One region of the Saccharococcus sp. Marseille-Q5394 genome, then DNA from elsewhere that is predicted to be linked to it. Evidence: riboswitches for the same ligand, from Rfam matches in the RefSeq annotation. Region 1 holds a riboswitch; the other holds the start of a gene.
The links. Region 1 has a riboswitch for preQ1 ahead of OC538_RS09805 (QueT transporter family protein). Riboswitches for the same ligand answer to the same signal wherever they lie in the genome.
Positions count from the first base shown of each region.

Region 1 (10,855 bases):
GAAGACGGAGCATTTTTATTTCAAATTAAGTTCTTTTCAAGATGAACTTGAGAAGTATGTCGGTGGAGCAAAAGCAGAAGGAAGATGGCGCGAAAATGCGATTCACCAATCCGAGCGCTATTTACGGGAAGGACTCCGTGATCGGGCTGCGTCCAGGGATTTGGCGAACGGTGTCGGAATACCTGTCAGGGGCTATGAGGAGAAAAAGGTATATGTGTGGATTGAGGCGGTGACGGGCTATTATTCCGCGAGCCAGGAATGGGCGGCTTTGAACCGCGTGGATTTCGAGGAGTTTTGGAACGAAGAAACGGTCTCCTACTATGTGCATGGTAAAGACAACATCCCCTTCCATACGATTATATGGCCAGCTATTCTAATGGGAATTGGCAAGGAGAACGCATTGCCGACCCATGTCATTTCTAATGAATATTTGACATTGGAAAAGCGGAAATTCTCGACAAGCCAAAACTGGGCGGTATGGGTACCGGATATTTTGGAACGTTATCATCCTGACTCGGTGCGGTATTTCCTGACTGCGAACGCTCCAGAAGGCAGGGATGCAGATTTTTCATGGCGCGAGTTCATTTATAGCCATAACTCGGAGCTTTTGGGGGCGTACGGAAATTTCGTAAACAGGACATTGAAGTTTATTGAGAAATCGTATGCCGGGGTTGTGCCGGTTGCGGAGATTAATTTGGAAATAAAGGAATTAGTCGTGGGGCTTTATTCCAAAGTCGGCGAACGAATTGAAGAAGGACACTTCAAAGAAGCGATCGAAACGATTTTTGAGTTCATTCGCCGGGCTAATAAATACTTCGATGATGAAAAGCCTTGGGTGCAGATCAAGGATGACGAAGCAGCATGTGGGCGAACAATGGCTACATGCGCATATGTCATCGCAAACTTGGCACAGCTCCTCTCCCCTTTCCTGCCGTTTTCGAGCGAGGACGTGCAAGCGATGCTGAAACTGCGGAAGCCTGAATGGAAGGAAATCGAAATTGGTGAATTGACATTGTCACATGTCAAACCACTGTTTGAACGGATTGATGTCGAGCAGATTGACGTGGAATTGGAACGATTGAGGGATAAGTCTATAGGGGTGCAATGAATTCTGACCTTCTCATAGTTTGAGAAGGTTTTTTCATTTGAGAATGGAAGGTAATTATAAGCATTCGGTGATAACCTGACGAGAATCGGTGATAAACGCGGTCAATTCGGTGATAACTGGACGAGAATCGGTGGTAAAGTCGCGCAAAGCGGTGGTAACTTGCCAAGAATCGGTGGTAAACTTCCCCTCCAACTATTTGATGCAATCCCACCCTCAATTTGAGACAATATACAGACAAAGGAAAAGGTTGGAAGGGTGATGAATTTGAAAGAACGTTATTTTTGGGCAGCGATCGGACTTATCGCAATCAGCTGGATTGCGAATTCATTATACGCACAGTCAAAGCAATTGGAGGAGCCTATTTTTCTGGATCATTATATTGAAACGACGACGGATGAACACGACCATAACTATGTCATCTTTTACTATTTAGCAAATAAAAACGATCACTCAACTATCAATTATATAAGATTCGGTGATGTCGAAGGCTTTCCGCAAGGTGACTATTTCTATGCAGGAACCACCGCCCCCCATGCAATTGACACATATAATCATCAAGAATTAAGAAGCATTACAGTCGCACTAAGGTCATTCAATGATAAAAAAAATGCACAATCATTCAACGAAATGGAAGTGTTTTATTCAGACGGAAGATCAGCAACCGCGTCCATCGGGGAAGTGATCATCCATCCAAAAAGGTACTATGGGAATGACGATGCTAGAGCGTTGGAACAACCATCTAGCGGAAGCAGCAATGACGGCTCGAGCTGGGATACATTCCGAGCAACCGAGCCGTTGGCAATCGAGAAAATCGACTTCCCTTTCAATGAACCGATTGAAGAACGGTTCAACTTTACAATAAGCGGCAAACAAACAGAGCAACCGCTGGATTCCCTCAAGCTTCCAATTCAATTAGAGAAGGATAAATCTGTGACATTGAGAGTTAATTTTAAAGAAAAAAGTTTTGTGAACCCTTTCGCATTTGCCATCCATATATCCGGAACAACAGCGGAAGGAAAACCTTTCACAAACTATGCTCATTATAATCTGTTTCCGTATTTGACACAGGACGACGTGAATCGAATTATCGAGGAAAAGACGGGGAGGGGTTCGGATGAATAAAGCGTTGCGGCAAATCTTCTGGGGGTATGTATTCATCTTTTTCCGAATTCACATTGGCTTCGATGTTTTAGCGGATCCAATCGGTTATTTCCTGATTTTATCGGGATGCTCCAAACTCGTTGAGGCATATCCAGTAGCTAAAAAAGCAATGATTGTTGCGATGATCGGTGCTATCTTTTCGCTTCCTTCAGTCTTCGTGAACCTTTCGGAAATACCTCTTACATTTGGTTGGTCGACTTACTCCAGCTTTCTATTAGTCCTCAAAATGGTTATGGGCTATTACTTGTTCATTGTATTGAAAGATGTAACGAAAGTGTTTGGCGGCCGAGCGTTGCATCAAAGAACAGAAAACACGTTCAAATTTTACGTGGCGATCCATCTTTTCGCATTGGCAATAGAATCCTTTTTCATGAATGTACCGGAAGACGGATGGGCCGCTCTTTCATTACTTTCATTAATCGGCGTGCTGGTGATAGATATTCTTTTTCTACTATTGATCGGGGCCATCCGGCGTGTCAGCCCGGAGCAACTTCGGGTAGATACGTTCATTTGAAACTTATTTCCCGCATAAAGTAAGAATCATAGGGGGTTATCATTTGTTCAAAAACGATGCAAACCAAATTCGCGCTGGATGGCTCATCTTTTTGGCGTTCTTCGCGATGTTTATTACGCAGCAGATTTTTGCAATTCCGGGAGGAGTCCTGCTGGCGATTGCTGATTTCCCGTTTCAAGATGGAAATTATGATATGGACTTCCAAGCCGCATTCGACAGGCACCCGTGGATTTTCCTATTGACCCAAGGCGGCGGGACAGTCGGCGGAATGCTCGCTACTGTTTTGTTATGGCGTTTTGTCAATAAAGGGACGCTGAAAGAGTTGGGATTCAGGGGGACGTTGAAAGATTTAGGGTTCGGCCTCTTGCTCGGAGCAGTGTCGATCGCCATCATTTTCTTTATTCTATTGGCTTCCGGTAATGTGGCGTTGCTCAATTCATTCACGAAACCTGAGTTCACAGTGTACTCATTGTCATTTCTGGTACTTTTCATTCTTGTCGGCTTTTTTGAAGAGATGTTTTTCAGAGGATATGTCATGTCCACACTGGAACGACGTGGGAATCCGAAATGGCTTGTCTATACCGCCTCTGCTGTCGTGTTCAGTTTGGCGCACGGCACGAATCCGAATGTCAGCGTATTGGGCTTGATCAATATCGCATTGGTCGGCGTTTTATTCGCCTATATGTTTGACGCGACGAAGAGCTTGTGGCTTCCAATCGGCTATCATATTACATGGAACTACTTTCAAGGGAATGTTTTCGGATTTGCTGTTAGCGGAACGACCCCACACGGAATCTATAACGTCTCGGTGGAAGAAGGAAATGCATGGCTGACCGGCGGAGCGTTCGGATTGGAAGGCGGCCTATTAGCGACGTTGTTAATTATTCTAGGATTTTTTGCAACGAGGCTGTATGTGAGGATGAAGGCGGAGTAAGCGGTTATGCGCCTTTGCTGCGATTTATGCGCGATTTTAGATGTTTATGCGTGATTTTGCGGAATTATGAGCGATTTTAGCGATTTATGAGCTTTTGAGGCATTTTATGCGCGTTTGGAGCGATTTATGCGTGAATGAAAGCTTGCTTGAGGCTGCCTAGCTTATGGCAGCCTCTTCTTTTCGTCCGCTAAGCGTTAAAACGAGGATTCCGCCTAAAAGGAGCGCGATTCCTGACCACGAAACAAAATCCAACCTTTCCCCTACGACGAGCACGCTTAAAATCGCGGCAGTGAGCGGTTCTGCTAACGAGAGCGTAACCGCGGATGATGAGGGGATGTGCCGCAGCCCGGTGGAAAACAGAATATATGCCACACTTGTCGTCGCGATACCGAGGTAGATCATTGTCGCTATACCGGGTAGGGTTACTAACCCTTCCGTTTCGAAGATGAACAGAAACGGCATCAGCATAATTGCGCTCACTGAGAAGATGACGGCAACTGAGGCAACCGCATCTGCTTTCTCTAATACTTCTTTGTTGAACAAAGTATAGAAGGCAAATAAAAGTCCGGCGAATAACGATAGCGAGACGCCTACCGGGTTGACGACCAACCCTTCTTTATTCGAAAACAATAATACACATCCGACGATAGCAAGTGAAGTTGCCGTGAGCCATATTTTCGATGGGCGTATTCTTAGGAATAGCCATTCGATTAGACCGGAAAACATCGGTGCACTTCCGATTGCTACGACGGTCCCGATAGCGATTCCAGTCAACCGGATTGACGTAAAAAAACAATATTGGAAGATTGCCATCGCCAGTGCGGAAAGAAGCGTCGCTTTCCACGGCCAGTTTCGAAAATCGATCTTCCGAAGAATAAGCATGATAATGAGCAAAGTGAAACCGCCGACTGCAAGTCTTGAGGCGCCGACTGCCAGTGGGTGAACGGTTTGCGGCATGAATGTTTGTGCAGTGCCTGTCGTTCCCCAAAGCACCGCCCCTAATAAGACAACTATGAATGCAATGCGCTGTGACAAAGAAATCCCCTCCTCCGATGTATTGAATATATCATGATATCGAAGGAGGGTGTATGAATTATCTAAATTATTTAGCTGTTGATTCGATCGTTTTTTTCAGCTTCGCCAATAGCCCATCCCAGCCTTCGGACATGCGAGGACGAACGACGTCATGCGATTCGCCGAACTCCGTCTGCTTCCCTTCCTCCCAACCAGCATGAATAAAGGTCAACTCGGTTTGTCCATCGATTGCTTTCAATTGAAAATGTACTTGCCAATCCTTACCCCAGTCGAATGAGAAACGGTTCGGTGATTGCACTTCAGTCACTTTACATGGCGATTCGCCCCATGGTCCCGCTTGTAAGGTAAATTCTTTTCCTTCGACCGGTTCCAAATCGTTCGGCATGAACCAAGCTCCAATCCCATCAGCTGTTGAAATATACGGCCACACCATTTCAATGGGCACTTCAAGCAATACATTCTTTTTTATTTCATTCACGATCATATAAAATTCCTCCTTGTCATTTCCACACTAATTTATATTTCTTCACATATTTTTCATCTTCCTCGATTTCAATTAATTCTAAGGCGGTTTTTTTGATTGATTGGTCTTTCGTTGCGTCATATAACTGTCTGAAACCTTGCTGGATATCATAACGGATCAATGTTGGATGTCTTTCATCCGAACACGTTTGGAATCTGCTAACGAGGTGCCCCATCACCAATTCCTTATGTGCCTTACCCGCTAGGCCTACTTTCCAAATCGATTGAAGACAGTGCCGAGCTGTCACGAACTTCTCATCTTTCGTGACTTTCAAGAGGAGTGGAAAGTCACGAAGTATGCGCTGCTCCGGATCACTGATCGCCAAGCCCGCCAAAAACTGCGCCGCTCTTGCCCTTCGATGATTGTCTTTGTCCGTCAACCAAGCAAGCAGAATGTCCCACACTTCGTACGCCCAATCCACTTTAAATTCCAACTTTTCCATAATAGCCATGAATGCGGAGTATTGTTTGTCTTTATCTTCACCTTCAAGGTCGTCGAATAAAGATTGAATTTGCTTTTCCATGTGAATACCTCTTTTTATATCATTTTAACATAACTAGATTAATGGATCCTGGAGGGCTGAAATGAGTCCTTGTGCAATTCATCAATCCCTAGTTCATCGGCAACTGGAATAGTACCCAAGCTATTGAACGAACAATAATACCATGTTACACTAAAAGGCAGGCTTTTTGCCGCGTGGTTCGTAACCATCCCACGTAAAAAAAACTAAGGAGAAATGAATATGAAAGTAAAAACAATGGCAACAAGCGGTATTATCGCTGCGTTGTATGTTGCTGTGACGTTTTTGATAGCACCGTTCGGGTTCACTAACATCCAGTTCCGCTTATCGGAGATGTTCAATCACCTCGTTGTGTTCAATAAAAAATACATCGTCGGGGTCGTATTAGGCGTATTTATCGCCAATATGCTCTTCTCGGAATTGGGACCGATCGATCTCCTATTTGGTGTTGGCCAATCGGTACTCGCTCTATCAATTACAATCCTCTCCGGAAAGTTCATCAAAGGCCTCTACCGACGAATGATTTTTAATACATTGGTTTTCACTTTCACGATGTTCCTCATCGCATGGGAATTGAATATCATGCTAGAACTGCCTTTCTTGTTGACATGGCTTTTCGTTGCTGTTGGTGAATTTGTCGTCATGGCAATCGGCATTCCTATCATGGTTGCATTGAATAAACGACTTAATTTCAGCAAGCTCATATAGGATTAAAAAACAGAGAGTGGCATTTAATAGCCGCTCTCTGTTTTATTTTACTCATACATAGGTGTTGCCGTATTGCGTTTTTAATAGCCAAGAGTGAAAAAAGTATTCCCCGACAGAGATAATTGCTCCAGCCAAAAATGCTTCTCCCAAGGATTCCGAATATCCAAGCAAGTTTAAGCCACCCCATAAAACAATAAATCCTAATGCCAAGTCTCCAATCGTCGCGGTCATATTGCCTACTCTTGGTAGAATCATCAGATCTCCCAAGTAAGAAATTAATAGTAAAGCGAAACCTAAAATAGTGGAGTGCCAAAAAGAGACGCCATTGAATACCGTTAGTACAATCCAAAGTACAGGGAATATCAAAATTGCTTTGATAAGAAGTGACCTTCCATGGTTAACGTTTGATTCCTCATTCATCGTTATTGCCTCCATTCATTTACTACTTTTAACATTGCCCAAGTCCAATTAAAATATGTAGGAAGCGCTTCGTTCGATTATAATATTTAGATAATGAAAGGAGGGTTTTTAATGTATATGACGATTGAAGAAACAGCAGAATATTTGAGTATGCCAGTCGAGCAAGTCCGGAAGTATGTATGGGAAGGACGCATCCGTTCCGTTCATGACGGCGAACAATTCTTCATTAATCAGAATCAATTCAGCGAGTATTTCAACCAGCTCGAGACGTTAAAAAGGCAAATCGACGACTATTTCAATGAACCGCTTCCACCCGACCGTGATATTAAGGATGAGGATTAAAAACCCCTATAAAGGGTAAACTGAAACCAGGGATGTGCCATAGTATAAAAGACACAATTTTTTCATTCAATACTAGTCGGATTTTCAATTCGAAATATCCTATTTATTTCTAACAGGCACCTTTGGGATGCATTTTATCGGTGTTAATAAAAAAATCAAATGAGCGATTGTTGTAAGTGACTAGATTTTCACTCCCTTTGCTTTCCCACTACATGATTGGTATAGTGTGTAGTCGTTTCAAAAATCCATTATTCATAGGGGGAAACATGCGAAAAATATCAAATGTGTTTTATATAACAATCGGCCTGATTATATTGGCTGTTGGATATGGAGTGATTGCGGCGGAGAGTTTTGAAACCGTCACAAATTCCATCAAATCCTTCGTATCATCTTCATTCGGATGGTATTACATGCTCCTGCTCTCATTCCTGCTTGTGCTTAGCCTTTTCTTCATTTTTAGCCCATTCGGCAAAGTGCGATTAGGACAAGATGAAGACCGTGCATCGTTTTCGACAATCACTTGGATTGCCATGCTATTTTCTGCAGGGATGGGAATCGGGTTAGTCTTCTACGGGGCAGCAGAACCGCTATCCCACTATGCCATTAATCCCGCAACGGCCGAGCCGAATACAGATGCTGCATTTAAAGAAGCAATGCGACAAACATTCTTCCATTGGGGATTGCATGTATGGGCCATGTACGGGATCGTCGGACTTGCTCTTGCGTATTTCCAATTCCGTAAAGGAGAGCCAGGTTTAATTTCAGCAACATTGAAGCCGATTTTCGGTAAAAAAATGGAGGGGCCATGGGGCGTACTCGTAGATGTACTTGCCGTATTTGCAACAGCTTTTGGCGTTGCCACTTCTCTCGGCTTCGGTGCTGTTCAAATTAACGCAGGCGTGAATTATCTATTTGGCGTTTCAATCGGATTCACTTCACAACTGATCATTATTGCGGTCGTGACAGTCCTCTTTGTCATGTCTGCGTGGTCGGGGCTTAGCAAAGGAATCAAATATTTGTCAAACACAAATCTAGTTCTTGCGCTCGCCTTATTAGGTTTCGTCCTCATCTTAGGGCCGACATTGCTCATCTTCAATGTTTTTACCGATTCTATTGGAGGCTATCTCGCCAACCTCGTTTCGATGAGTTTCCGGACTGCACCGTTGAATGACACTCATCGTGACTGGCTGGAAGGTTGGACGATCTTCTATTGGGCTTGGTGGATTTCCTGGGCACCATTCGTCAGCATGTTCATCGCGAGGGTATCAAAGGGCAGGACAATTAGAGAGTTCATGGTCGTTGTCATGTTAGCACCAACCGTTCTGAGCGCTATCTGGTTTTCAGCTTTCGGAACGACTGCCATCAACATGCAACGTAAAGGGATTGCAGACTTAGCGAAAACAGACACTGAATTGACGATATTTGAAATGTTCCATGCGATGCCTTTGTCGTTCATTATTTCCATTGTCGCAGTTCTGTTAATTGCATCGTTTTTCATCACTTCCGCGGATTCAGCGACATTTGTGTTAGGCATGCAGTCCACATACGGTTCATTGACCCCGCCGAATAGCGTAAAAATCATTTGGGGCGTCATCCAGTCTGCAATTGCTATCATATTGCTGTCTGTAAATGGATTGACTGCACTGCAAAACACGATCATCATTGCCGCTCTGCCGTTTTCCTTCATCATTTTGCTGATGATTTTCTCACTACTCAAAGCGTTGAAGAGCGAACTGCCTAAGAGTGAACGGCCGAGGAGAAGAAAAGCGAAAGATACCATTTAAACAGCATAGAAAAAAGTGGAGGACGGAATCTAAAGATTCCTCCTCCACTTTTTTAATTTGGCACCAGGACTGCTTCGTGTTGGCGAATGATATGCAGCAAGTCCGCAACCATCGCGCTTCCTGTCGGATACATTCCTGCACCCGGGCCAACCAACGTCAATGGTCCGAGATATTCGGTATTTACGATGACGGCATTGTCGACACCGTCAATACTGAAAAGCGGGTGATCCGCTCCAATTAGGACAGGTCCTACCGTCGCCTGCAGCTTCCCTTTTTCATCCTTCCAAATATCTGCCACGTGACGATAACGGAGATCGCCTTTGGTTGCATCATTGATATCAATTGATTCGAGATGATCGATTCCGACGACAGGAACGTCTTCCCAGTCAGGCTGCCTGCCGAAAGCGAGCGCGCTCAAAATCATCAGTTTACGGAAAGCATCCGTGCCATCCACATCATCTGCAGGGTCTGCTTCCGCGTAACCATTTTGCTGTGCATGTAACAGTGCTTCTTTGAATGAAGACCCCTCATCGCGCATTTTCGTCAAAATGAAATTTGACGTCCCATTTAAAATGCCTTGGATCCGTTTAATCCGGTCGCCTACCAGCAGATTGGTCACAGTCCGGATGATTGGCACCCCGCCAGCAGTCGTCGCTTCGAACCCGACTTGCACGTTCCGAAATTCGGCATGTTTCCTTAACGCAGGTCCGTGTTTTGCAAACATTTTTTTGTTCGCAGTTATGATGTGGCACCCTTTCTCAATCGCATCCGACAAATACGTATAAGCAGGTTCTTCCCCGACAATCGCTTCAAGAACGATATCGATTTCAGGGTTCCCTAATATATCCTGAATATCATCTGTAAAATTTGCGCCTGTTATCGGCAGGCGTTCTTTCGCCTTGTCTTTTACAAGGATGGATACGACATCAACGGTGAAACCAGTGCTCTTTTTAATTTCTTCCCGCTTCTCTTGCAGGATTCTATAAACACCTTCACCGACCGTACCAAAACCGAGTATGGCCACTTTAATTGACGGCATGAAACCACCCTTTCTGATCTAAAGCGGAGGAGGGCGTTTAGCCCGTGCTCGTAACGCTTCGCTTTTACTCGCAAAAGCCGTTCTATGTGACGGCTTTCGCAGCTAGATGTTAATCATAGCAATAGTTAGCGAACTGCGACAGGCGCCGCTTTCTCAATCGCCTGCTTAAGGTCCGCAATAATATCATCAGTAGACTCCAGTCCGACAGACAGACGGATCAATTCCTCTGGCGTTCCTGTCTTTTTCAAGTCCTCCGCAGACAATTGCTGGTGCGTCGTTGATGCAGGATGGATGATAAGCGATTTTGCATCCCCTACGTTCGCAACATGCGACCATAGCGTAATATTGTCAATCACTCTGCGTCCTGCGTCACGGCCACCTTTAATTCCGAAGACGATGATAGAACCAAACCCGTTCTTCAAATATTTCTTTGCATTTTCATGTGTTGGATGATCTTCAAGACCCGTGTACGTCACCCATTCCACAGACGGATGAGCCTGTAGGAATTCAGCGACTTTCACGGCATTTTCGTTATGGCGTGTCACACGCAAATGGAGCGTCTCCAGCCCTTGAAGGAAGTTGAATGCACTGTCCGGATCCAAGCAAGGCCCGAAGTCGCGGAGCAATTGGACGCGGAGCTTCGTCGCGAATGCAGCTCCCGCCGTGTCAATGCCGTATCGCAAGCCGTTGTACGTTTCATCCGGCTCCGTGAAGCCAGGGAACTTCCCTCTCGTCCAGTCGAATTTCCCTGCGTCGACTACGACGCC
Region 1 covers NZ_CAMPPQ010000001.1:2,034,801-2,045,655, forward strand. Annotated here, with positions in the region: gene metG (methionine--tRNA ligase) at 1-1,108, shown strand, start outside; gene OC538_RS09775 (hypothetical protein) at 1,367-2,230, shown strand; gene OC538_RS09780 (hypothetical protein) at 2,223-2,783, shown strand; gene OC538_RS09785 (CPBP family intramembrane glutamic endopeptidase) at 2,827-3,717, shown strand; gene OC538_RS09790 (DMT family transporter) at 3,874-4,752, opposite strand; gene OC538_RS09795 (SRPBCC family protein) at 4,820-5,236, opposite strand; gene OC538_RS09800 (hypothetical protein) at 5,253-5,798, opposite strand; PreQ1 riboswitch class I at 5,966-6,011, shown strand; gene OC538_RS09805 (QueT transporter family protein) at 6,018-6,503, shown strand; gene OC538_RS09810 (DUF2512 family protein) at 6,555-6,923, opposite strand; gene OC538_RS09815 (excisionase family DNA-binding protein) at 7,035-7,265, shown strand; gene OC538_RS09820 (BCCT family transporter) at 7,532-9,049, shown strand; gene OC538_RS09825 (homoserine dehydrogenase) at 9,102-10,088, opposite strand; gene OC538_RS09830 (O-acetylhomoserine aminocarboxypropyltransferase/cysteine synthase family protein) at 10,214-10,855, opposite strand, start outside.

Region 2 (20,875 bases), 1.1 Mb from region 1:
TTTTCGTGAATCGTTGTCAATTGGAAAAAGCCGAAAAGAATCGTCATTGAAATGGATACTAAAAACAGTAGCCAGCTAGTGTACTTTCTGAACGATAATTGTTGGATGCGCGAAGTACTCCTTTTCGACGCATTCAGTTTCACTCCGGACTTCTTCGTAAAATAATTGATTGCTAGCATCATAACCTGCATGATTCCTAGAATGAGCAGTAGCGCAATAACGGAAAATGGGTTTTTCGCAGTGAAAGCATCCGGTTGTCCGTTAGGGCCCCAATGGGTCGGTATCATATCCGGCATGGCGCCGTATTGGATCGCTGTATAGACGATCAAACCGAGTGTAATGGGAATAGGCAATGCAAACATGAGGGAAGGGAGCATTTCATCATTGGAACGGCTCGTCAAATCTGCGACCCGTACTCTTTTTAAGTTGTCTCCCCATTTATGATCCCGTTTTCTTTTCATCGTCTTAATATGAAAATACAAGTAAAGTCCCATGCTGATCAAGAGGATTCCGAACTGAAGGATCAATCCGGTGAAAACGATCTTGTCTTCCTGCAAATTATTCCCGATTGCCCAAATTACATAAATGAGGAGACCTATCAACCCGATGAAAAAGATAGTTGCTGAATAGGTTTTCTTGTACCTGACGAGCGTTTTATCATCGGTATGACCCTCTGGTATCGTCACTCCGAAAACAATTGTATTCTTCAAAAGGTAAGGAATAGCTGCCTGCATAACGATCAAAAATAAGATGATTACCAAGAATAATGAAAGTACCATTGTCATCCCTCCGTAATTTCCGAAATGATTGATGAAGTGAGTGATAAAATCTGTTCCTTGTCCATGCCATAAACGATCGATTCTGCAATAAGCGGCTTCAAATGCAATTTGATAAGGTCTAGTTGCATATCACTCGGGCCTTTAGTGGATATCGAATTGATAATTGCGCCCGATTTTGGAATGATTTCAATAATATTTTTCCTTTCCAGTTCATGATACGCTTTGTTTACTGTATGCATATTCACGCCTAGATCAGCCGCTAGGGACCGGACGGAAGGCAAAGCTTCGGAAGCCTTTATTGTCCCTGAAGCAATTAATTCAATCAATTGATTCGCCAACTGAGTATATATCGGGATTTCTGAGGTCGGTTCGATTTGAATGAACATGTTAAACCCTCCATTCTGTTCTAACATCATTATAACAGAGGTCGGAAATAAAATATACAAGCAACACAAAAAAACCTGAACAACTAGTGTTCAGGGGGATGACTCTTCTAATTCTTTGACAGTGACGAAATCATAACCTTCATTTTTCAAATACGTCAGAACAGCATCAAGTCCATCGGCAGTCGATTGGTGGATGTCATGCAAGAGTATGATGCTGCGATCCTTCACATTCTCTTTCACGACTTGTAGAATTCTAGCGGGATCACGGTATTTCCAATCTTGCGTATCTACATCCCATAATACGACCGGTATTCCGGCTATATTGTGAACGGTGTCATTGACAGCTCCATAGGGAGGTCGGAATGCTTCGACTTTTTGTCCGGTCACATCCTCGATGATAGCGGAAGTCTTATCAATCTCTTTAGCGATGCGTTCAGGTTCTAATTTGGTCAAATCTGCATGTGTCCAAGTATGGTTGCCCAATTCATGGCCGGCATCCTTAATTTCATTTACAATGTCCGAGTAGTATTCGACACGGCTGCCAAGCATGAAGAATGTTGCTTTTGCATCGTGTTTTTGAAGGGTTTCTAAAATTTGTCTCGTCACTTTCGGATCAGGACCGTCATCAAATGTCAAAGCGACCTTTTTATGGACGGTTTCAACAGGAGGAGAATCTTTTGATTGATCATCGCCTTCTGTATCCGATTCAGTTGGCTTGTCGGAGTGCTCATTGTTTTGTTCTTCATTCGATGAATCCTGTGAACCCTGATTCGGGATTTCAATTGTATCTTCTCTGTCCTCGGGCTTGAACGCCGAAGCTAGCAATTCGTTTATTGCATCAATAGGAACGGAGACGATTGGTGGTCCAACCAAGCTATCCGCTATCGTATTTTCATCGAAGTAGATAATGAGTACATCATCCGTGATGGCGAAATTCCTATAATTCATCCACCTGGGCTCCGTATATTTTTCCAATCCATCCTCAATAATATGTTCCTGCAACGAATCATCTTTATGAATTGCCCGACGCACTGATGAAGCGAGTGTCTGCAGGCGGTTGGAATCTCCTGCAAATAAGTCCCTTATAGAGAAGCTTTCTCCCGTCTCGGGGTTCAAATGGAATGAACGGATTTCCATTTTGCCTGATTCCGAATCGCTGAAGCTGCTGCTATTAAGAAAGACAAAGGAGTAATTCCCTGAGGCATGGGGCAGCGTTTCATAGGAGACGTTCAATTCCCCTGACATATTTTCATCAAGCCGTTTCTTCTCAATCATCGTTTCAAGGTATCTTTCCTGAACTTCTTCAATATATTTTTTGACTTCCGAATTGAAAATAGTATGTATGCTTTGCGGATATTGGATGGCATAAGGAGCGTTTATGTCGTTTGATGTTTTTGTAATGATCTTGATGCCTGGATAGTTGGAATCTATTTGTTCCGTTTCCATAGGGATGGATGAGGTCGTTTCCTTCTCATCAGGCTGTGAAGCGGTAAGGCTTTTCTCTGGTGTGAATACGAGAAGTATGGCGCTTACTGTCAATAGGACAATGGCGGTGGAAAAAGTGATATCAATCCATACCGATCGTGCTTTGTGATGCTTTCTTTTCATGTTGCGCGGCTCCTTTTTGTTTTTTTGGTATCAGAATTCTATTAAACTTCCTGATTGTTCTTTCTGTAAAGTTAGACGGAGCGACTCGATAGATAGTTTCGGATAATCGGGAAAAATGTCGAATCTTTCATACTAGTAGTATACAACAATTATGTCCTGGTTGGGGATGGGTAAATAAGGGCAATTGAAATGCGTTACCGCAGAAATAGAAGAAGGAAAACTTCTTTTTCGAAGCACGATTATATGTTATACTGTCTGATGCCCGGATCTTGCAAATGCGGGTGAGCTGTTAAGTGTTTACAATCAAATATTGTTAAACCGATCAAGCTGTTATTTCTACTGCAAAGAAAACAAACAGAAGGTGGTCGAAGAAATGGAAACAGGAGCATATCGGGTATTGTTGTACTATAAATATGTACACATCGAAGACCCAGAAACATTTGTTGCCGAACATTTGGCTTTTTGTAAGGAATTAGGATTGAAAGGCCGTATTCTAATCGGTGAAGAAGGCATCAACGGTACATGTTCCGGAACGATTGAACAGACGGATGCTTACATGGAGAAGATGCATAACGATGAACGCTTCAAAGATCTTTGGTTCAAGATTGATGAAACAGATGGACATGCGTTCAAGAAGATGCACGTTCGCTATCGTCAGGAAATTGTAAACCTGAGCTTGGAGGAAGACATTAACCCATTGGAATTGACTGGCGAATATTTGAAGCCTGAAGAATTCTTGGAGCGGATGCAAGACGAAAACACGATTGTGTTGGATACGAGAAATGATTACGAGTATGATCTTGGTCATTTCAGAGGTGCTATTCGACCTGATGTTGAGACATTCCGTGACCTTCCGCAATGGGTCCAAGAAAACAGGGAAATGTTTGAAGGGAAGAAAGTTCTTGCGTACTGTACAGGCGGAATCAGATGTGAGAAGTTCACAGGCTGGATGAAGCGTGAAGGTTTCGAGGACGTTGCCCACCTGCAAGGTGGAATTGTCACTTACGGCAAAGATCCAGTAGCGAAAGGCCAGCTTTGGGACGGACAATGCTACGTATTCGACGAAAGGATTGCGGTTCCGATCAATCAAGTTGAACATGTCATCGTTGGTCGTGATCATTTTGACGGTACACCTTGCGAGAGATATGTGAACTGTGCAAACCCTGAGTGCAATGCAAAAATATTATGCTCTGAAGAAAACGAGCATTTCTATATGCGCAGCTGTTCGGACGAATGCCGAACACATCCGCGCAACCGCTATTTTGTCGAACAGAATTTGACGGTGGATGAATTTAACAATAGAATTGAAGCGATTGCAGCTAAAAGGAACGAAGCAACTGCTGCTATATAATACATTATTGACGCTTGGGTGTGGTATTGCGCCCGAGCGTTTTTAATTCAGATTAAATTCGGGTGATTTACGGAATAGTAAAAAACATTGGAATGGACTTTATATGGCTCACGGCAAACGGTAAATGGTATACTACTATCAGTGAAAAGATATTGGAGGAACTGCAGTATGGAATGGAAAAACATTTATCGCGGATTCCTGATGGGAATCAGCGACTTGATTCCGGGAGTGAGCGGGGGGACAATCGCGTTTATTCTTGGTATATATGATCGATTATTAGTTGCAATCAGCGGCTTTTTCAGTCGTGAGTGGAAAAAGCATATCGGCTTTTTACTACCGTTAGGCATTGGCGTCGGTTTGACATTGTTGCTCTTCAGCAGGGTCATCGACTTCTTGTTGAAAGAATACCCCCAACCTACGCAATTTTTCTTTTTGGGACTGATCATCGGTGTCGTGCCGTACATTTCAAGGCAGGCGGGTGTCAGGAAGAACTTTAAAATTGGCCATTTCATCCTCTTGCTACTCGTCGGTGCTGCTTTGGCTGCGACAGTATTCATCAAGCCGGCAGAAACGGGAATCATTACATCGTTAACCTTGCAGAACACGCTCGGTTTGTTTTTGGCAGGATGGGCAGGAAGCATGGCGATGCTGTTGCCGGGTGTGAGCGGTTCGTTTGTTTTACTGCTACTCGGTGTTTACTCGACGGCAATCAATGCGCTATCCACCTTTAACATTCCAATCATCATCGTTATCGGGGCTGGAGTCATTGTCGGCTTCATTATTAGCAGCAAGGCAATCCATTATTTATTAAATAAATTCACTCATGCCATGTTTGCAATCATTATTGGCTTGATCATTGGTTCAGTATTTGTCATTTATCCTGGCATCCCTGAAAGCGGGACGCCATTTGTAATGAGCGTCATTGCTCTCATCACCGGTTTGATTGTTGCAAATATATTCAATGCAATTAGCCCATCTGCTAAATGAATGCAGTGACGATAATGATCCAGGAAATGTGGATGAAGATAACGATTGTATAGATGATCAGTGCAACAATTAGTAGATTTTTTACTACTACTGAGGGTTTCATGTATTTCATAAATAGGAAGAGTATAATTGGAAGACTTGACTTCATCAAATAGAATGCAATGATATTTATATCGTACAGGGAACGGACTAATGGATTCGCTTCTTCAATATGACCGTAACGGATGCCGAAATCAGTAAAGATTGCATCAATCATGCATAGGCAAAATAAAAGAAAGCACGTATTCAATAACCTGTCCTTGGATGTTGGCATCGCCTTGACCGTGTCCATATGTATCACTCCTGACATAATTGGCGTATATCCCACACTAACTGGCTGTAAGATCCCCCACAAGCGGGGAATCAACAGCCAGTAAATGCCCGATTGGTTTAACTAACAATCAGTGGAAAAACCCACTGATTGAAGTTTCACTTTATCCCATAGGATATGGAGGGGTTGGCCGATTTATTCAATGGAGTGACAGAAGATTTTCCGGTCATATATAAATATTGATTTGCAGCAAGAAAAATGCCAACGATAGGAGAAATCCTTTCGTTGGCATTTTTTATTATTGATTGCTTGTAACTTCTTGTTTAACCAATACATCGTCCATTGATATGCCGAGTGCAGCGGCAACGCCTGCGCCATAAGCGGGATCTGCTTGGTAACAGTGGCGGATATGGCGGTATTTGATTTCATTTGGGGCGTCGCCAAGGTTGCGGGCGGTATTACCGAATAATAACTCCTTTTGTTCATCGTCCATCAAATTAAACAGCTTGCCAGGTTGCGTGAAGTAATCATCGTCATCCTGACGGAAATCCCAGTGCGCTGCATCGTCATAGATTTTAAGCGGCGGCTCTTTGAAATCAGGCTGTTCTCTCCATTCTCCGAAGCTGTTCGGTTCATAGGAAGTCCTGCTTCCATGGTTGCCATCCACTCGCATCGCGCCATCACGATGGAAACTATGGAATGGGCATTTTGGAGCGTTGACCGGGATCTGATGATGGTTAACGCCGAGGCGATAACGCTGGGCGTCACCATAAGAGAATAATCTTGCCTGCAACATTTTATCAGGTGAGAAGCCGATGCCGGGAACGATTGCAGCAGGTGTAAACGCGGCTTGCTCGACTTCTGCAAAGTAGTTATCCGGATTACGGTTCAATTCGAATTCGCCCACTTCGATAAGAGGGAAGTCGCCTTTATACCAGACTTTCGTCAAATCGAACGGGTTATAAGGCATGTTCAATGCCTGCTCTTCAGTCATCACTTGAATATACATCTTCCATTTAGGGAAGTTGCCGCTATCGATGCTTTCTAACAAATCCCGTTGGTGAGTTTCGCGGTCCGTGCCGATCAATTCAGTTGCCTGCTCGTCCGTCAAATTCTCAATCCCTTGCTGGGAACGGAAATGGAATTTCACCCATACACGCTCATTGTTTGCATTAATCATGCTGTACGTGTGACTGCCGAATCCGTGCATATGGCGATATGTCTTCGGAATTCCGCGTTCACTCATGACGATGGTTACTTGGTGCAGCGCTTCAGGAAGGGAAGTCCAGAAATCCCAGTTGTTTGTCGCACTTCTCATATTCGTGCGCGGATCCCTTTTAACGGCATGGTTCAAGTCAGGGAATTGAAGGGGGTCTCTAAAGAAGAAGACCGGTGTATTGTTTCCAACAAGATCCCAGTTACCTTCTTCCGTATAAAACTTAAGCGCGAATCCACGGATGTCACGCTCAGCATCAGCAGCTCCTCGTTCGCCTGCAACTGTTGAAAAACGGGCAAACATATCCGTCTTTTTGCCGACCTCAGAGAACAACTTCGCTCTTGTGTATTGAGAAATATCATTTGTCACCGTGAAAGTTCCGTAAGCACCGGATCCTTTTGCATGCATGCGTCGTTCAGGAATGACTTCACGGTCGAAATGCGCTAGTTTTTCAATCAACCAAACATCCTGCAAAAGTACAGGCCCACGAGGCCCCGCAGTCATCGAGTTTTGGTTGTCCACTACAGGTGCCCCAGCAGCGGTTGTCAGTTTCTTTTGAGAATGATTATCATTGCTTGTCATTGATAATGCCTCCTTGAATTTCTAATCTACTATACTTCTTTTTCAATATAGCATAGCCTATACATGAAATCCACAGTTAATTATAATGATTATTGATAAATACTTTTTATTGTGTAATTATAATTATACTTAACAGAATAAATCGAATGTGATGAATGTCGCAATGATAAATTATGAACAAATGTGATCATAAATCTCTTCACCATTCTCCGACGGATTGTCCCACCTTCACTTCGGAATTCACCGGAATCGTAGGTCGGAAGGAGCCGTTATTCTCTAAAAATAAAATGACAGTTGATCCAAATGAGAAGTAGCCGAACTCCTCGCCTTTTTTACAAGAAGTGGAGGAATCCAAAATATGAATGCTATTCACATTCAGAGCCCCCACTTTAATCATAGCCATCCTTCCATGAGTCGTCATAAGTTCTGAAATGATTCGGTAGTTTGTCGCAAAAGGCTGGTTGCCTAGCCGTAAACCAAGATCATTTACCGGGAAGGAAGTTGTTCCGAGAGCATATCTCGATAGAATTTCACCGTCGTATGGATAATGGAAATGATGATAATGGCTTGGGGAGAGATAAAAAACATAAAAGAATCCACCGTTAAATGGAAGTGCTCTCTTTTCATCTCCCAAAACTTGGTTTATACTATATAGATGGTTCTTTATCATAAATGTCTGATTCATACCGATCGTTCCAAATTCCGTGACAACACCGTCAACCGGGGAAGTCAGTATATTGGGGCGCTCGTCGATCGGCCGTGAACCCTTTTTCAAATTACGCGTAAAATAAGCTTGAAGGCTATCATAATGATCTATTGGAAATTCTGCTTCCTCTTCGTTAATATGGTATGTCTTCGCAAACGGTTTGATGAGTTTCCGACTTAGGCGTGAGCGGGCAATTGTTTTTAATAAAGTGGAAGATGCGGGATGTCCGCTCAATTCGACAAAGCGTTTAAATACTATTTTTTTCATTTCAACCGTCTCCTATGTTTTCAGATTAGTAGTTTGGCAAGATAACAATACTGGAGGTATCGTCATGTTTTTATCTAGATACTTAGATTATACGAAAATAAAAGGCCAAGTGGCGAATTCAATCACAATTACAAACTTAAGCTTTGGAATCATCGCAATCATTCTTATCGCCCGGGATCTTGGCCATATGAGCTTGGTGTTCATTTTCCTTGCAGCTCTTTTCGACCGTTTCGATGGAATGGCAGCACGGCACTTTCATTCTGAATCGATGTTTGGCAAAGAACTAGATTCATTAAGTGATATTGTATCATTCGGGGTAGCTCCTGCGCTTTTAATCTATATGACTGATTTATCCTCGATGCTTTGGGTAGGAATTGCAGCAACTGTCTTTTATATCGCCGCTGGAGCCATCCGTCTCGCTCGCTACAATGTAAAGGAATTTGATGGTTCCTTTTATGGACTGCCGATTACGGCAGCTGGTGTTTTGTTGACATTGACATACTTTCTCAGTCCATATATCGGACCTCCGTTTTTCGTTATAATCATGGTCGTACTTGGCTTGGCAATGGTGAGCAATGTTAGAATTGCAAAGGTTTAAACAGCAGAGACTTACGAGAATGGAGTTCGCTTAAAAGTCCATTTATAGTGGCGATCATTTGACAAAGTGTTGATTTGCGCTTCAGGTGGACGCTTTCCGGGGGGGCGAGCGGTAAGCCTCCTCGTTCGCTTCGCTACCTGCGGGGTCTCACCTGTCTCGCTAATCCCCCAGGAGTCGCCACCTTCCGCTCCAATCAACAGTCATACCTCGATTCAATAAAACACTAAAGAATTACCAGCTATAATTCAATAAGCCTATTATCAGTGAAATTGATATTGGGCTTATTCTAAGCTTTTATTCGGTCTCAATTAGATCGATAAAACCTGGAAAAGTCAGTGTTTATCGTCGTAAGGATATTGGTATTTTTGTCAAGTGTGAACTTTACAATCTTCTAAGTGGGGCGTATAATTTATGTTGTCTGAATTGGAGACGTACCCAAGAGGCTGAAGAGAGCTGACTCGAAATCAGCTACGGCGTTCACGCGCCGCGGGGGTTCAAATCCTCTCGTTTCCGTAATACGAAATCAATGGATTTCAATAAGTATCAAAACCCTTGTATTCAGTAGGGTTTTTCTTTTTGTCTATTTCATCAAATCGTATCTAATTGAAACCAACCGATGTTAAATCCGATGTTAGCATCGGGTAGAAAAATGTGATATGCTCATCGCGAATTTGCTGGAACTAACGAATCACAAGGACAAAGCGATTATTAAAACAGCGCATTGAAGGGCCAGCTAAAAAGTTCTTCACTTAGATAAAGCTATATACCCGACAGTACTACGTGCGCCACAACACTGTATTTAAAAAATGGATGGTCGCTTGGTCTGGGTGGAGTAGCTGTAGTAGATTTAGCTATGGCGGGAAAAAACTGAAGTGAGATTGGCGACATTAAAGATACTAACCAAAGGTAATCCCTAATATGAAAACTATTTGTGCTCTCGGTTAAATATATTTATTTCCGTACTCGATTTAAGGGTACTTTAGTGTTTTCCTCATAACGATTCAGTAATCCATGTAACCATGTGTCTGTATATCTAATTCTTGAAATATTTGATTGCTGCACTTGAGTAACTAAATAAAGAAGAGTACATCACGTAATTGTGATGTACTCTTCTTTACTCACCTTCAAAGAATGTGAAATCAACTTCTTTAATTAATACCTTACGCTTGATAGTGACACCAACATTATAATCTAACATATATCTAGCTAATTTGTTACCATCAATCAAGATAACTTTCTTATAAGGAAGAACTTTAACATAGTCATTCGCACCTTGAGAAAAACTAGATGTAGTAATAAAGACACCCTTACTAGCACTTCTCCCTTCTAAAGCACCTACAAACGCCATTATATCGGGTCTGCCAACGGTGTTTATCCAACGTTTAGCTTGAACATAAATATTATCCAAACCAAGTTTATCTTCTTTTATTATTCCATCAAGACCCTCATCATTTGTACTTTGAGTTACTTCTCCATCCCCGTAACCCATTGCAGTTAATAGTTCCACAACTATGCTTTCAAACCTTTTCCAATGGACTTTCTGAAGTTCTGTAAGGATCTTATCTATCAAATACTTATCAAGTTCTACTAATTGCTCGTTAATTACTTTTATCGGATCTACCACTTGTTCTAATTCTTCTAGTTCTTCTTGAATCTCAATTTCACTTTCATTAAGCAAATCTAAACCATCTTTAGTAATTCGGTAGGTATGTTTTCCTACTTCTTCTATATATCCTTTTTTCTGTAATGAAAATCTCGTTGCCCTCATACGACTCACAAATACTGTTTCTTTGCTATCGGGATACGAAAAATTAATTTGTTCTTCTATCAATTTAAAATGATTTGCAACTCCCTCATTCAACTTAGTCGCAATGTATAAATCTTCATCTGACATTACCAATAATATTGGGATGACTAAATCTTTAGAAGAAGGCATTGTCGTTAAAACTTTACTCTCGATTATTGTTAGTCTATTCTTTTCTGAAATTATTCTGTTTATTTCAATCTCAGAACTTGGAACTCCTTGTTCTTCAAAAATATTTTCAATTTCATTTAAACTTAAATGTGCGTCATTTAATTTCTTAACCTTCTTTAAAAATTCATATGCTTCTTCATCGTAGTACTTATAAATTCCTGTTTCTTCAAAGGGTAGATATCTTTGGAACTTTTTAATCCACTGTCTTCCTTTTGATTCAGTCCAACCAAATCTTTTAGATAGCTCTGTTTGACTGATGGTTTTATTATTCGTCATAAATACACCCCCATAACTTTTATTTAATTCTATTGTAAATTATGGATATACGCCACTCAATTATGATGTGCGATAGGAAATACAACTCACGTGACTGTTGCAGTGATTGCATGTGTGATTAAGTTCCTGAAAGTGCATGGGCATATTATATTTATTAGGGGCATCCGTTGCTTGGAGTGCAGGCGCCGACTCCTGCGGGAATAGCATGAGCCTTGAGACCCCGGAAGGAGCACGCTTTTTGCGACTGAGGAGGCTCGAGCCATGCCCGCGGAAAGCGTGCGCCGAAACGGAGAGCAACTGCCTGTTGATATCAAAGTCCCTTAAATACATATAGAAAACGACTTAACTGCAGGTAAGCAAGCGTCAGCCTGAAGCGGAAATCCTGTTGGGACATATGTATAAGTATTTCAATTGGTGACTTGTACAAATGTCTGTTATTCTATAAGAAAGCATCTAATTGAAAGGATGAGTGACATGTCAGGACCGGCATTGAAACAACTCCAAGCTCACCGCTCCATCCATGAAGGCGGATTATCAGGAGCAGTCAGCAAGACCGAACTGCTAATAGAGTTTCTGCAGGAAGGCGATATGAAATCGGCTGATCGAGCAGCTGATGAACTGATCGATTATTGGAAGTCAAGGGTGATTAGCCACGCTGATGCCGAAGAAGAAGGGCTCTATCTGGAAATCAAAAAAGAGAATCCAGAATTGGAAGAGGCCATCACCCAATTGACGAGAGATCACGATCTGCTTAGGATTATCGTAAAAGATATCGAAATGCTTCGCGAAACAGAAAAACTCAGCCCTACAGTTTTACAGAAGTTTTATGCACTGCTAGTTGTCAATGAAATACATAGCCGCGATGAAGAACGGTTGTTGCTGGAGTAAGAAAGGTGAAAAAGCGCCGAAAATGGGTGCTTTTTTCTTTGATTGATAAAGAGAGGTGAGTCCAATCGAAAAAATTAATTCCGTCTTATCTACCTATTTTGGATTTTCTTCCTTCCGCACCGGGCAAGAAAAAGCCATCCGAAACGTGCTTGAAGGGAAAGACACACTATGCGTCATGCCTACAGGCGGCGGTAAATCCATCTGCTATCAAGTTCCTGCGCTAGTAATGGAGGGCACAGTACTTGTCGTATCCCCCTTAATTTCATTGATGAAAGACCAAGTGGATGCCTTGCATCAAATCGACATACCAGCAGCGTACATTAATAGTACATTATCAACGGAAGAATATTTCGGGACGGTTGAAAATGCACTAGGAGGAATGTATCGTCTGCTTTATGTAGCTCCTGAGCGATTTGAATCCCCTTCATTTATTCAGCAAATCGGTAAAATGGATATCCCGATGATCGCCATCGACGAGGCACACTGTATCTCGCAATGGGGACATGATTTCAGGCCGAGTTACCGGATGTTAAGCAAAGTCATATCTTCCTTCGAACAAAAACCGGTCGTTTTGGCTTTGACGGCTACTGCAACGCCTGCCGTCCGGGAAGATATTTGCGGCCAATTGCATATTGAACAGGAAAACACAGTAATGACTGGCTTTGAGAGAAGCAATCTCACCTTTTCTGTCATTAAAGGGCAGGACAGGGACAAGTTCGTCAAGGACTATGTTAAAAAGAACGATGGAGAGGCGGGTATTATTTATGCCGCCACCCGTAAAGCAGTTGACCAGATCCATGCCACGTTAGAACGAAGCGGAGTCGCTGTTGCAAAATATCATGCTGGACTCTCGGATGGTGTCCGGCAAGCGGAGCAGGACCGGTTCCTTATGGATGAGGCGACGATCATGGTTGCAACGAATGCATTTGGGATGGGAATAGATAAAAGTAACATCCGTTACGTAATCCATTACCAAATGCCGAAAAACATGGAAAGTTATTATCAGGAAGCAGGCCGTGCGGGAAGGGATGGACTGGATAGTGAGTGCACCGTTTTATTCTCTTCGCAGGACGTAATCACGCAACGGTTCCTCATTGACCAATCGCAGGATCAAAATCGAATTCCCGCCGAGCTTGAGAAGCTGCAGTCGATGATCGACTACTGCCATACTGAATCATGCCTTCAAAAGTTCATCATTTCATATTTCGGGGAGACGGACGTGCAGGATTGCGGCCGTTGCGCAAACTGTACAGACACCCGCGAGAGCTTTGAAGTGACGGTTGATGTGCAGAAGGTACTATCCTGCGTCATACGAATGGGGCAGCGATTCGGAAAAACGATGATTGCTCAAGTTCTGACAGGTTCACGAAATAAAAAAGTGTTGGAGTTCGGGTTTGATAAATTAACTACATATGGTTTGATGAAAGAAAGGAATGCGAAAGACATTTCCGATTTTATCGAATTCATCATCTCCGAAAATTATCTCGGTGTGGAAAACGGTCAGTTCCCGATTATCTATGTCACTGAACAAGGCAAGGATGTATTGACTGGTAAAATCAAAGTGTTTAGAAAAGGAACCGTCGAAACGAAGCAGATAGCGAAAGATGATCCTTTATTCAACCAGTTGCGTGCACTTCGCATGAAGCTTGCTCAAGAAGCAGGAGTACCTCCGTTCGTCGTCTTTTCGGATAAGTCATTGCGTGACATGGCGGCAAAAATGCCGGTTACGGAAGAAGAATTTTTGGAAGTGAACGGCGTCGGGGCGGCGAAGCTGGAAAGATACGGCGAAGCATTCATGGAAGAAATAAAATCATTCGCTTCACAAACTAGTTAACTAAATACAAAACAGGTGAAGGATCGCAAAAATGCGATTTCCTTCACCTGTTTTTTATACATTTACATTTGGAACTTCTCGTTTATCCCCATAAAGTTCTCATTATTCCACAGAGAGTTCTCGTTACAGATCATTATGTTCTCATTACTCCATGGAAAGTTCTCATTCTAAGTCAAAAAGTTCTCGTTTAGGGCTATGAAGTTCTCATTTATCTTTGAAAAGTTCTCGTTTATGGCGATCAGTTCTGTAATGATATCTCTTCGCTCATAATTTCAGGTTCCTTTTTTCTACATACAGACACGAGCAAATAGACGATCGGCGTATCCAAAACGGCGATGATGAATTTGAAGACATATTGGCTAGCGATCATTCCTAACAAAGCACCTATCGGCATCGTTCCCGCAAAAGCGATTGTTATGAAAATCGTCGTATCGACGAGTTGGCTTGCCATCGTTGACACATTGTTCCGCACCCATAACTTTTTCGCACCATGCCTTCTTTTCAATCTATCGAATATGGTGACATCCAGGTTCTGACTGATGAGGTACGCAGCCAAGCTTGCGATTGTCACGCGGAAGCCCGCTGTGAAAATCGTTTCGAATGCTTCCTGATGTTCATAGAAAGAGGCTGCCGGCAAATGGATTGCTAGCCAAATGAAGCCGATTGCGAAAAGCTGTGCGATGAAGCCAGTCTGAACCGTCTTTCTTGCAGCTTCTTTTCCATAGGCTTCCGTCAATACATCCAAAATTGGATACGTGCAAACGTAGATGATGGCTGCTGCCGGTATTACGATCCAATCGCCGATGCTCATCAACTTGACCGCCACGATATTCGATAAAATTAACAGGCCGACAAAAATCCCGCTTAAATAATAACGCATTTCATTGTTTCCCCCTCAACGGTTATCGATCTTTTCGGGATACATGTCATGGTTCATCATTCGATGTTCCGCCATTTTTTCGTATTTCGTACCAGGCTTTCCGTAATTGCAATAAGGATCGATGGAAAGTCCGCCACGCGGAGTGAACTTGCCCCATACTTCAATATAGCGTGGATCAATCAGCTTAATTAGATCATTCATGATGATGTTGACGCAGTCCTCGTGGAAGTCTCCGTGATTGCGGAAACTGAACAAATACAATTTCAATGATTTACTTTCGACCAATTTTTTATCCGGCACGAAACTGATATACATTGTTGCGAAGTCCGGCTGTCCTGTCATCGGACAAAGTGATGTGAATTCGGGGCAGTTGAATTTGACGAAGAAATCCCGTTCCGTGTGCATATTATCGACGGATTCCAAAATAGTAGGGTCATACTCATAGGCGTACTTTGTATTTTGATTCCCTAGCAAAGTTAAATCCGTTAATGTGTTTTCATCTCTTCCAGCCAATTAAAAAACCTCCATGATTATAGTTGTCAGGGAGGGGCCATAGAGAACAAAAAAAGCCATGTCACGTAAATGGACATGGCAAAATTTCCGTCATCCATAGTTTTTTATAGAGGGTCGCTATGAACCTCTCCCGAACAGGGTTATTCATTTCGTGTAAGACTTTAACCTATCAAGGCCCCTCTGTCAATAGTAGACTCTTTTTCATTCCGAGGATCGTATAAACGGCGACGCTTATTAGGATGATGCCAGTGAGCATGAACCCACCCTTGAATGTCAAATCCAAATAGCCGATGAGACTTGAGCCTGCGACGACCCCGATGGAAAAGAATGCGTAGAAATAGCCGTAAGCCTTTCCGCGGAATTCCGGTGATGAAGAATCGATGAGCAAAGAATTAATGGAAGGGAATAGAAATGCAAAACCTATTCCATACAATGCCATTGCCAAATACAGGAGCTGCAACTCTGAAACTTGACTAAGGAAAAGCATACTTGCCCCCATCATCGAGATGCCGAAAGCCAATGTGATCATCGGACGTACTTTATCGAAAATACGGTTGATCGGCAGCAGGAATATCAGGATGGCGACGACGCCGAACGTGCTGAGCAGCATGCCCGTCGCTTTTGTGTCAAATCCGAGCGCCTCGACTTTCAAAGGCAAGACTAAAGCCAACACACCTTGTGAGAACATAAGGAAAAACGCGCCTGCGAAAGCACGGACCATGCCGGGATGCTTGAACAAATACCGGACTCTGAAATGCTTTGCTTCTTTTGTTCTTTGCTTTTTTTCAAATGAAACAGATCGTAAAACAAAAAATGCGGCGATCGCAAGGATGAACATAATGACGCCGTTAACTGTCATAATGAATGGAGCACCCGTTTTTGAAGCGACAATGCCGCTATAAGCAGGACCAATGATTGCCGCCATTCCTACAAAGGCGCCTGAAATGGCTACACTTCGGCCTCGCTTTGATTCTTCGGCACGATTGGCGAGGAATGTAAAGGCAGCAGGGACAATTAGCCCTTCCATGAAGCCATGGACGAAGCGAATCCCGAGAAGGGAAGCAGGTCCTATTGCGAAGGAATAAAGAAGCAGAGAAATACCTGATGCAAATAATCCGATAAGCAGAATAGCGAACGGTCCTCTACGGTCCGTCATGAATCCGGAAATGACATTCCCGATGGTATTGGAAAATGAATACATTCCGACAGCCAACCCCGTCATGAACGATGAAGCACCTAAGGACAAAGCAAAAGGGCTCATGATAGGAAGTTGTGAAAATAAATCAAAGAAGGAAAAAAAGACGATTATATAAACGAAAGCACGCATTTGGAATCCTCATTTCATAAAATTGACTCATATTCTACTTTACCATGGATGCCGGATTAGGCAAAAGGACAGCTTGTGAACAAAAGAATAATTAGCCAAAATTGTGGCGAAACGATAAAATGAGAGAATACTTGCAAAGAGAGGGATGGTCATAGTGGACACGAAAATCAGAATTGGCATCGCTGGATACGGAAATTTGGGCAAAGGGGTCGAGTCGGCAATTGCTCAAAACGATGATCTGGAGCTCGTTGGCGTATTCACCCGTAGAGAACCGGGAGACTTGAGAGTGAATAGCGGTGCACCTGTTTTGCGTTTGAATGAAATCGAAGAACATGTGGATGATATTGACGTACTGATCTTATGCGGGGGTTCGAAAGATGATCTTCCTGAACAAGGACCTGCGCTTTCGAGGCTGTTCAATACAGTAGACAGCTTTGATACGCATGCTAAGATTCCCGTATACTTTGAAGCGGTAGATGAATCGGCTAGACCGAATGGTAAAACGGCTATCATTTCCGTAGGATGGGATCCAGGACTATTTTCGATCAACAGGCTTTACGGAGAATCGATTCTTCCTGAGGGTGCAACCTATACGTTCTGGGGGAAAGGGTTGAGCCAAGGACATTCGGATGCTGTCAGAAGGATCGAGGGGGTCAAAGGGGCAGTCCAATATACGATTCCTGTTGAATCGGCAGTCGAACAGGTGCGCAACGGATCACAGCCGGAACTGACGACGCGCGACAAGCATACACGTGAATGCTATGTTGTATTGGAAGAAGGTGCCGACGCAGCCGAGGTAGAGCAAGCGATCGTGACGATGCCCAATTACTTTACAGATTATGATACGACAGTCCATTTCATTACTGAGCAGCAATTGAGAGAAGACCATAGCGCAATGCCTCACGGCGGTTTTGTCATCCGTAGCGGGAAAACCGGCGCTACGAACAATCAGGTTATGGAATTTTCATTGAAATTGGACAGCAATCCGGAATTCACATCCAGCGTACTAGTCGCTTATGCGAGGGCGGCTTACAGGTTGAATAAAAAAGGGGATATAGGCGCAAAAACCGTGTTTGACGTCGCCCCTGGACTGCTTTCTCCGAAGAGTGCAGCACAGCTTCGCAAAGAAATATTGTGATTGTGAAAGCACTTCCATTGTTGCTATCTTTCATCTATACTGAATTTGAAGTTTTTTACTTAGGAGGTCGAAATAAATGTCGAAGATGGATGATACGTTACTCATGCTGAAAGACTTGACGGACGCGAAGGGGATTCCCGGCAATGAACGTGAACCGCGTGAAGTCATGAAGAAATATATCGAGCCATACGCTGATGAAATTGAATACGATGGACTCGGATCTTTGATTGCCAAAAAAAGTGGCGATGCAAATGGACCGAAAGTGATGGTGGCAGGCCACTTGGATGAAGTCGGCTTCATGGTGACGAAAATTGACGATAAAGGATTCATTTCCTTCCAGCCGGTCGGCGGATGGTGGTCGCAAGTCATGCTTGCCCAACGAGTGACGATCGTTACGCGTAAAGGGGACACTTTGACGGGCATCATCGGATCGAAGCCTCCTCATATCCTATCTGCGGAAGCCCGGAAAAAGCCGGTGGACATTAAAGACATGTTCATCGATATCGGAGCTGAATCGAAGAAGGAAGCGATGGAATGGGGCGTTCTGCCCGGTGATATGATCGTTCCGTATTTCGAATTCACGGTCATGAACAATGATAAATACTTGCTTGCGAAAGCATGGGATAACCGCATTGGCTGTGCAATCGCAATTGACGTCCTGAAAGCGCTAAAAGGTGAAAATCACCCGAATATCGTATTCGGCGTTGGTGCGGTGCAAGAGGAAATCGGCTTGCGCGGTGCAAAAACGGCTGCTGCAAAAGTGAATCCGGATATCGGCTTTGCAGTTGACGTAGGCGTTGCGGGAGATACGCCAGGCGTCACTTCAAAGGAATCGACAAGCAAAATGGGCGACGGGCCTCAAATCCTTCTCTATGATGCATCGATGGTTTCCCATAAAGGTTTGCGTGATCTTGTCGTCGATACGGCAGAAGAACACGGCATCCCATACCAATTCGAGGCGATTCCGGGCGGAGGAACAGATGCAGGTTCAATCCATGTAAGCGGGAACGGCGTGCCGTCTCTTGCCATTTGCGTCGCAACTCGCTATATCCATTCCCATGCAGCAATGCTGCACCGGGATGATTACGAAAATGCGGTGAAATTGATTGTGGAAGTAATCAAGAAGCTCGACCTTGACACAGTTGATCAAATCATTTTTCAATAAGGACTGATAGGAAAGATCGTGCCTGCTAGAGGTGCGATCTTTTTTATACATATATATGTGAATAAATGCATATTGGTAAATTCTTATCTAATGAATAAAAAACCATTAGTAAAGCATACTTCTGACTAACTAAGTATTTCTAGATTGCTCATAATAATTCATTTGACTTTATAAATATACGTACATATAATGAAACATACAAACCATATTCAGGATGGAGATGATCATTTTGGTGAAAATGCATATATCGACATTAAAAACTGCGAAAAAAATTGAAGGTCAGCTAAAAGGCCGTGATTTGTTGACGTTATTGGACTATACGAGTGAAGAAATCGATTATTTATTGCAAAAAGCGTTGGTGATGAAGAAAGAAGTAATTGCAGGAAAAATTCCCCCCATACTGCAAGGGAAGACACTCGGCATGATTTTTGAAAAACATTCCACACGTACAAGGATTTCATTCGAAGTCGGCATGGTACAGCTTGGCGGCCATGCGATGTATATGAATGCGAATGATCTTCAAATCGGACGCGGAGAATCGGTGCATGATACCGGAAAAGTATTGTCGGGGTACTTGGACGCTGTCATGATTCGAGCAAACTCGCATGAAATGGTGGAAGAGCTAGCGAAGCATTCATCAATCCCCGTTATCAATGGACTGACGGATATGTATCATCCATGCCAAGCGCTTGCGGATTTATTGACGATGATCGAAGTGAAAGGGTCTATTGCCGGCAAGAAACTCGCTTATGTAGGCGACGGAAATAATGTTGCCCATTCGTTGGTCATTGGGGCGGCGAGTATGGGGATGCATGTAGCGGTCGCAACGCCTAAAGGGTATGAGTTCAATTCCGACCTTTATGTGGAAGCTGAAAAAATTGCTGCGGCGAATGGCGGATCCGTCTTACAGACAAACAATCCTATTGAAGCGGTGAGAAACGCAGATGTCGTCTATACGGACGTCTGGGCGAGCATGGGGCAGGAGGAAGAGGCTGCTGCGCGACTTGAAGCATTCAAAGGGTTCCAGATAAACGATCAGCTTGTTGCAAATGCAAAGAAAGACTATATGTTTTTACATTGCTTGCCGGCCCACCGTGAAGAAGAGGTTGCGACTTCCGTAATTGACGGTCCGAATTCGTATGTTTTTCAGCAGGCGGAGAACAGATTGCATGCACAAAAAGCTGTATTGGCGGCTTTACTGTAGGGAATTATGTTCAAAGAACGGTAAAAGCCACTCAGATGAGTGGCTTTTACCGTTCTTTATGATCCTGCAGAGAACGCCTGGGCAAGTTCACCGCTGATTTTCGACTTTTCCTGTTCATCGGCATTGACCCACAGCTTTTCAAAAAATACTCCTAGACCTGGTAATAAATGTTCTTCGCCTCGCTGTAATGCATCCTCAACAACGCTTCGAATATCGGTCGCCGAGTTATTCGACATATTAGCGGCGATGGCGTCACGAATTTGAAAATTCATCTTATCATCCTCCTGCCATCATTTTGTACACATTGATCGCCAACTATACGGACATTTGTTACACTAGAAGAAAAAGGATGTCGCACAATACATGAAAAGAATCGAATCAACGCAAAATGCGCTCGTAAAACATTGGAAAAAGCTTGTAACGTCTAAGAAGGATCGCGATAAATCTGAAGAATTCCTCGTTGAAGGCTTCCATCTCGTCGAAGAGGCTATGAAGAAGGAAGGGACAATCCTTCATTTAATTGTTAGGGAGGATTTGGAACTTCCTGCTAGTTGGAAAACCGATAATCTACAACTTATCCAAGTAACAAAGGCGGTTGCAAAAGAACTGGTAGAGACAGAGCAGTCACAAGGAATATTTGCTCATTGCCGTCAGCCGGAACATTCAGGTGAGGAAGCTGACAGCTGGAAGAAGCTTTTATTCATCGATGCTGTACAGGATCCGGGAAATATCGGAACAATGATCCGGACTGCGGATGCTGCTGGAATGGATGCAGTTATCCTCGGGAAAGGTTCAGCGGATCCATTCAATCCTAAAACAGTGCGTTCCGCTCAAGGATCTCATTTCCATATCCCTGTCGTGAAAGGGGAGCTCGGTGAATGGATT
Region 2 covers NZ_CAMPPQ010000001.1:954,184-975,058, reverse strand. Annotated here, with positions in the region: gene OC538_RS04885 (DUF1648 domain-containing protein) at 1-779, opposite strand, end outside; gene OC538_RS04880 (GntR family transcriptional regulator) at 782-1,165, opposite strand; gene OC538_RS04875 (polysaccharide deacetylase family protein) at 1,256-2,773, opposite strand; gene OC538_RS04870 (rhodanese-related sulfurtransferase) at 3,147-4,124, shown strand; gene OC538_RS04865 (DUF368 domain-containing protein) at 4,293-5,111, shown strand; gene OC538_RS04860 (DUF5658 family protein) at 5,104-5,442, opposite strand; gene OC538_RS04855 (catalase) at 5,720-7,219, opposite strand; gene asd (archaetidylserine decarboxylase) at 7,419-8,192, opposite strand; gene pssA (CDP-diacylglycerol--serine O-phosphatidyltransferase) at 8,257-8,790, shown strand; tRNA gene OC538_RS04840 (tRNA-Ser) at 9,216-9,303, shown strand; gene OC538_RS04835 (restriction endonuclease) at 9,905-11,041, opposite strand; gene OC538_RS04830 (hemerythrin domain-containing protein) at 11,516-11,929, shown strand; gene recQ (DNA helicase RecQ) at 11,985-13,763, shown strand; gene OC538_RS04820 (queuosine precursor transporter) at 14,002-14,643, opposite strand; gene queF (preQ(1) synthase) at 14,659-15,156, opposite strand; PreQ1 riboswitch class I at 15,247-15,290, opposite strand; gene OC538_RS04810 (MFS transporter) at 15,326-16,483, opposite strand; gene OC538_RS04805 (diaminopimelate dehydrogenase) at 16,638-17,621, shown strand; gene OC538_RS04800 (M42 family metallopeptidase) at 17,698-18,786, shown strand; gene argF (ornithine carbamoyltransferase) at 19,025-19,990, shown strand; gene sspI (small acid-soluble spore protein SspI) at 20,047-20,262, opposite strand; gene OC538_RS04785 (TrmH family RNA methyltransferase) at 20,354-20,875, shown strand, end outside.
Region 2: linked by a shared signal. The riboswitch ahead of queF (preQ(1) synthase) and the one ahead of OC538_RS09805 (QueT transporter family protein) in region 1 are both predicted to bind preQ1.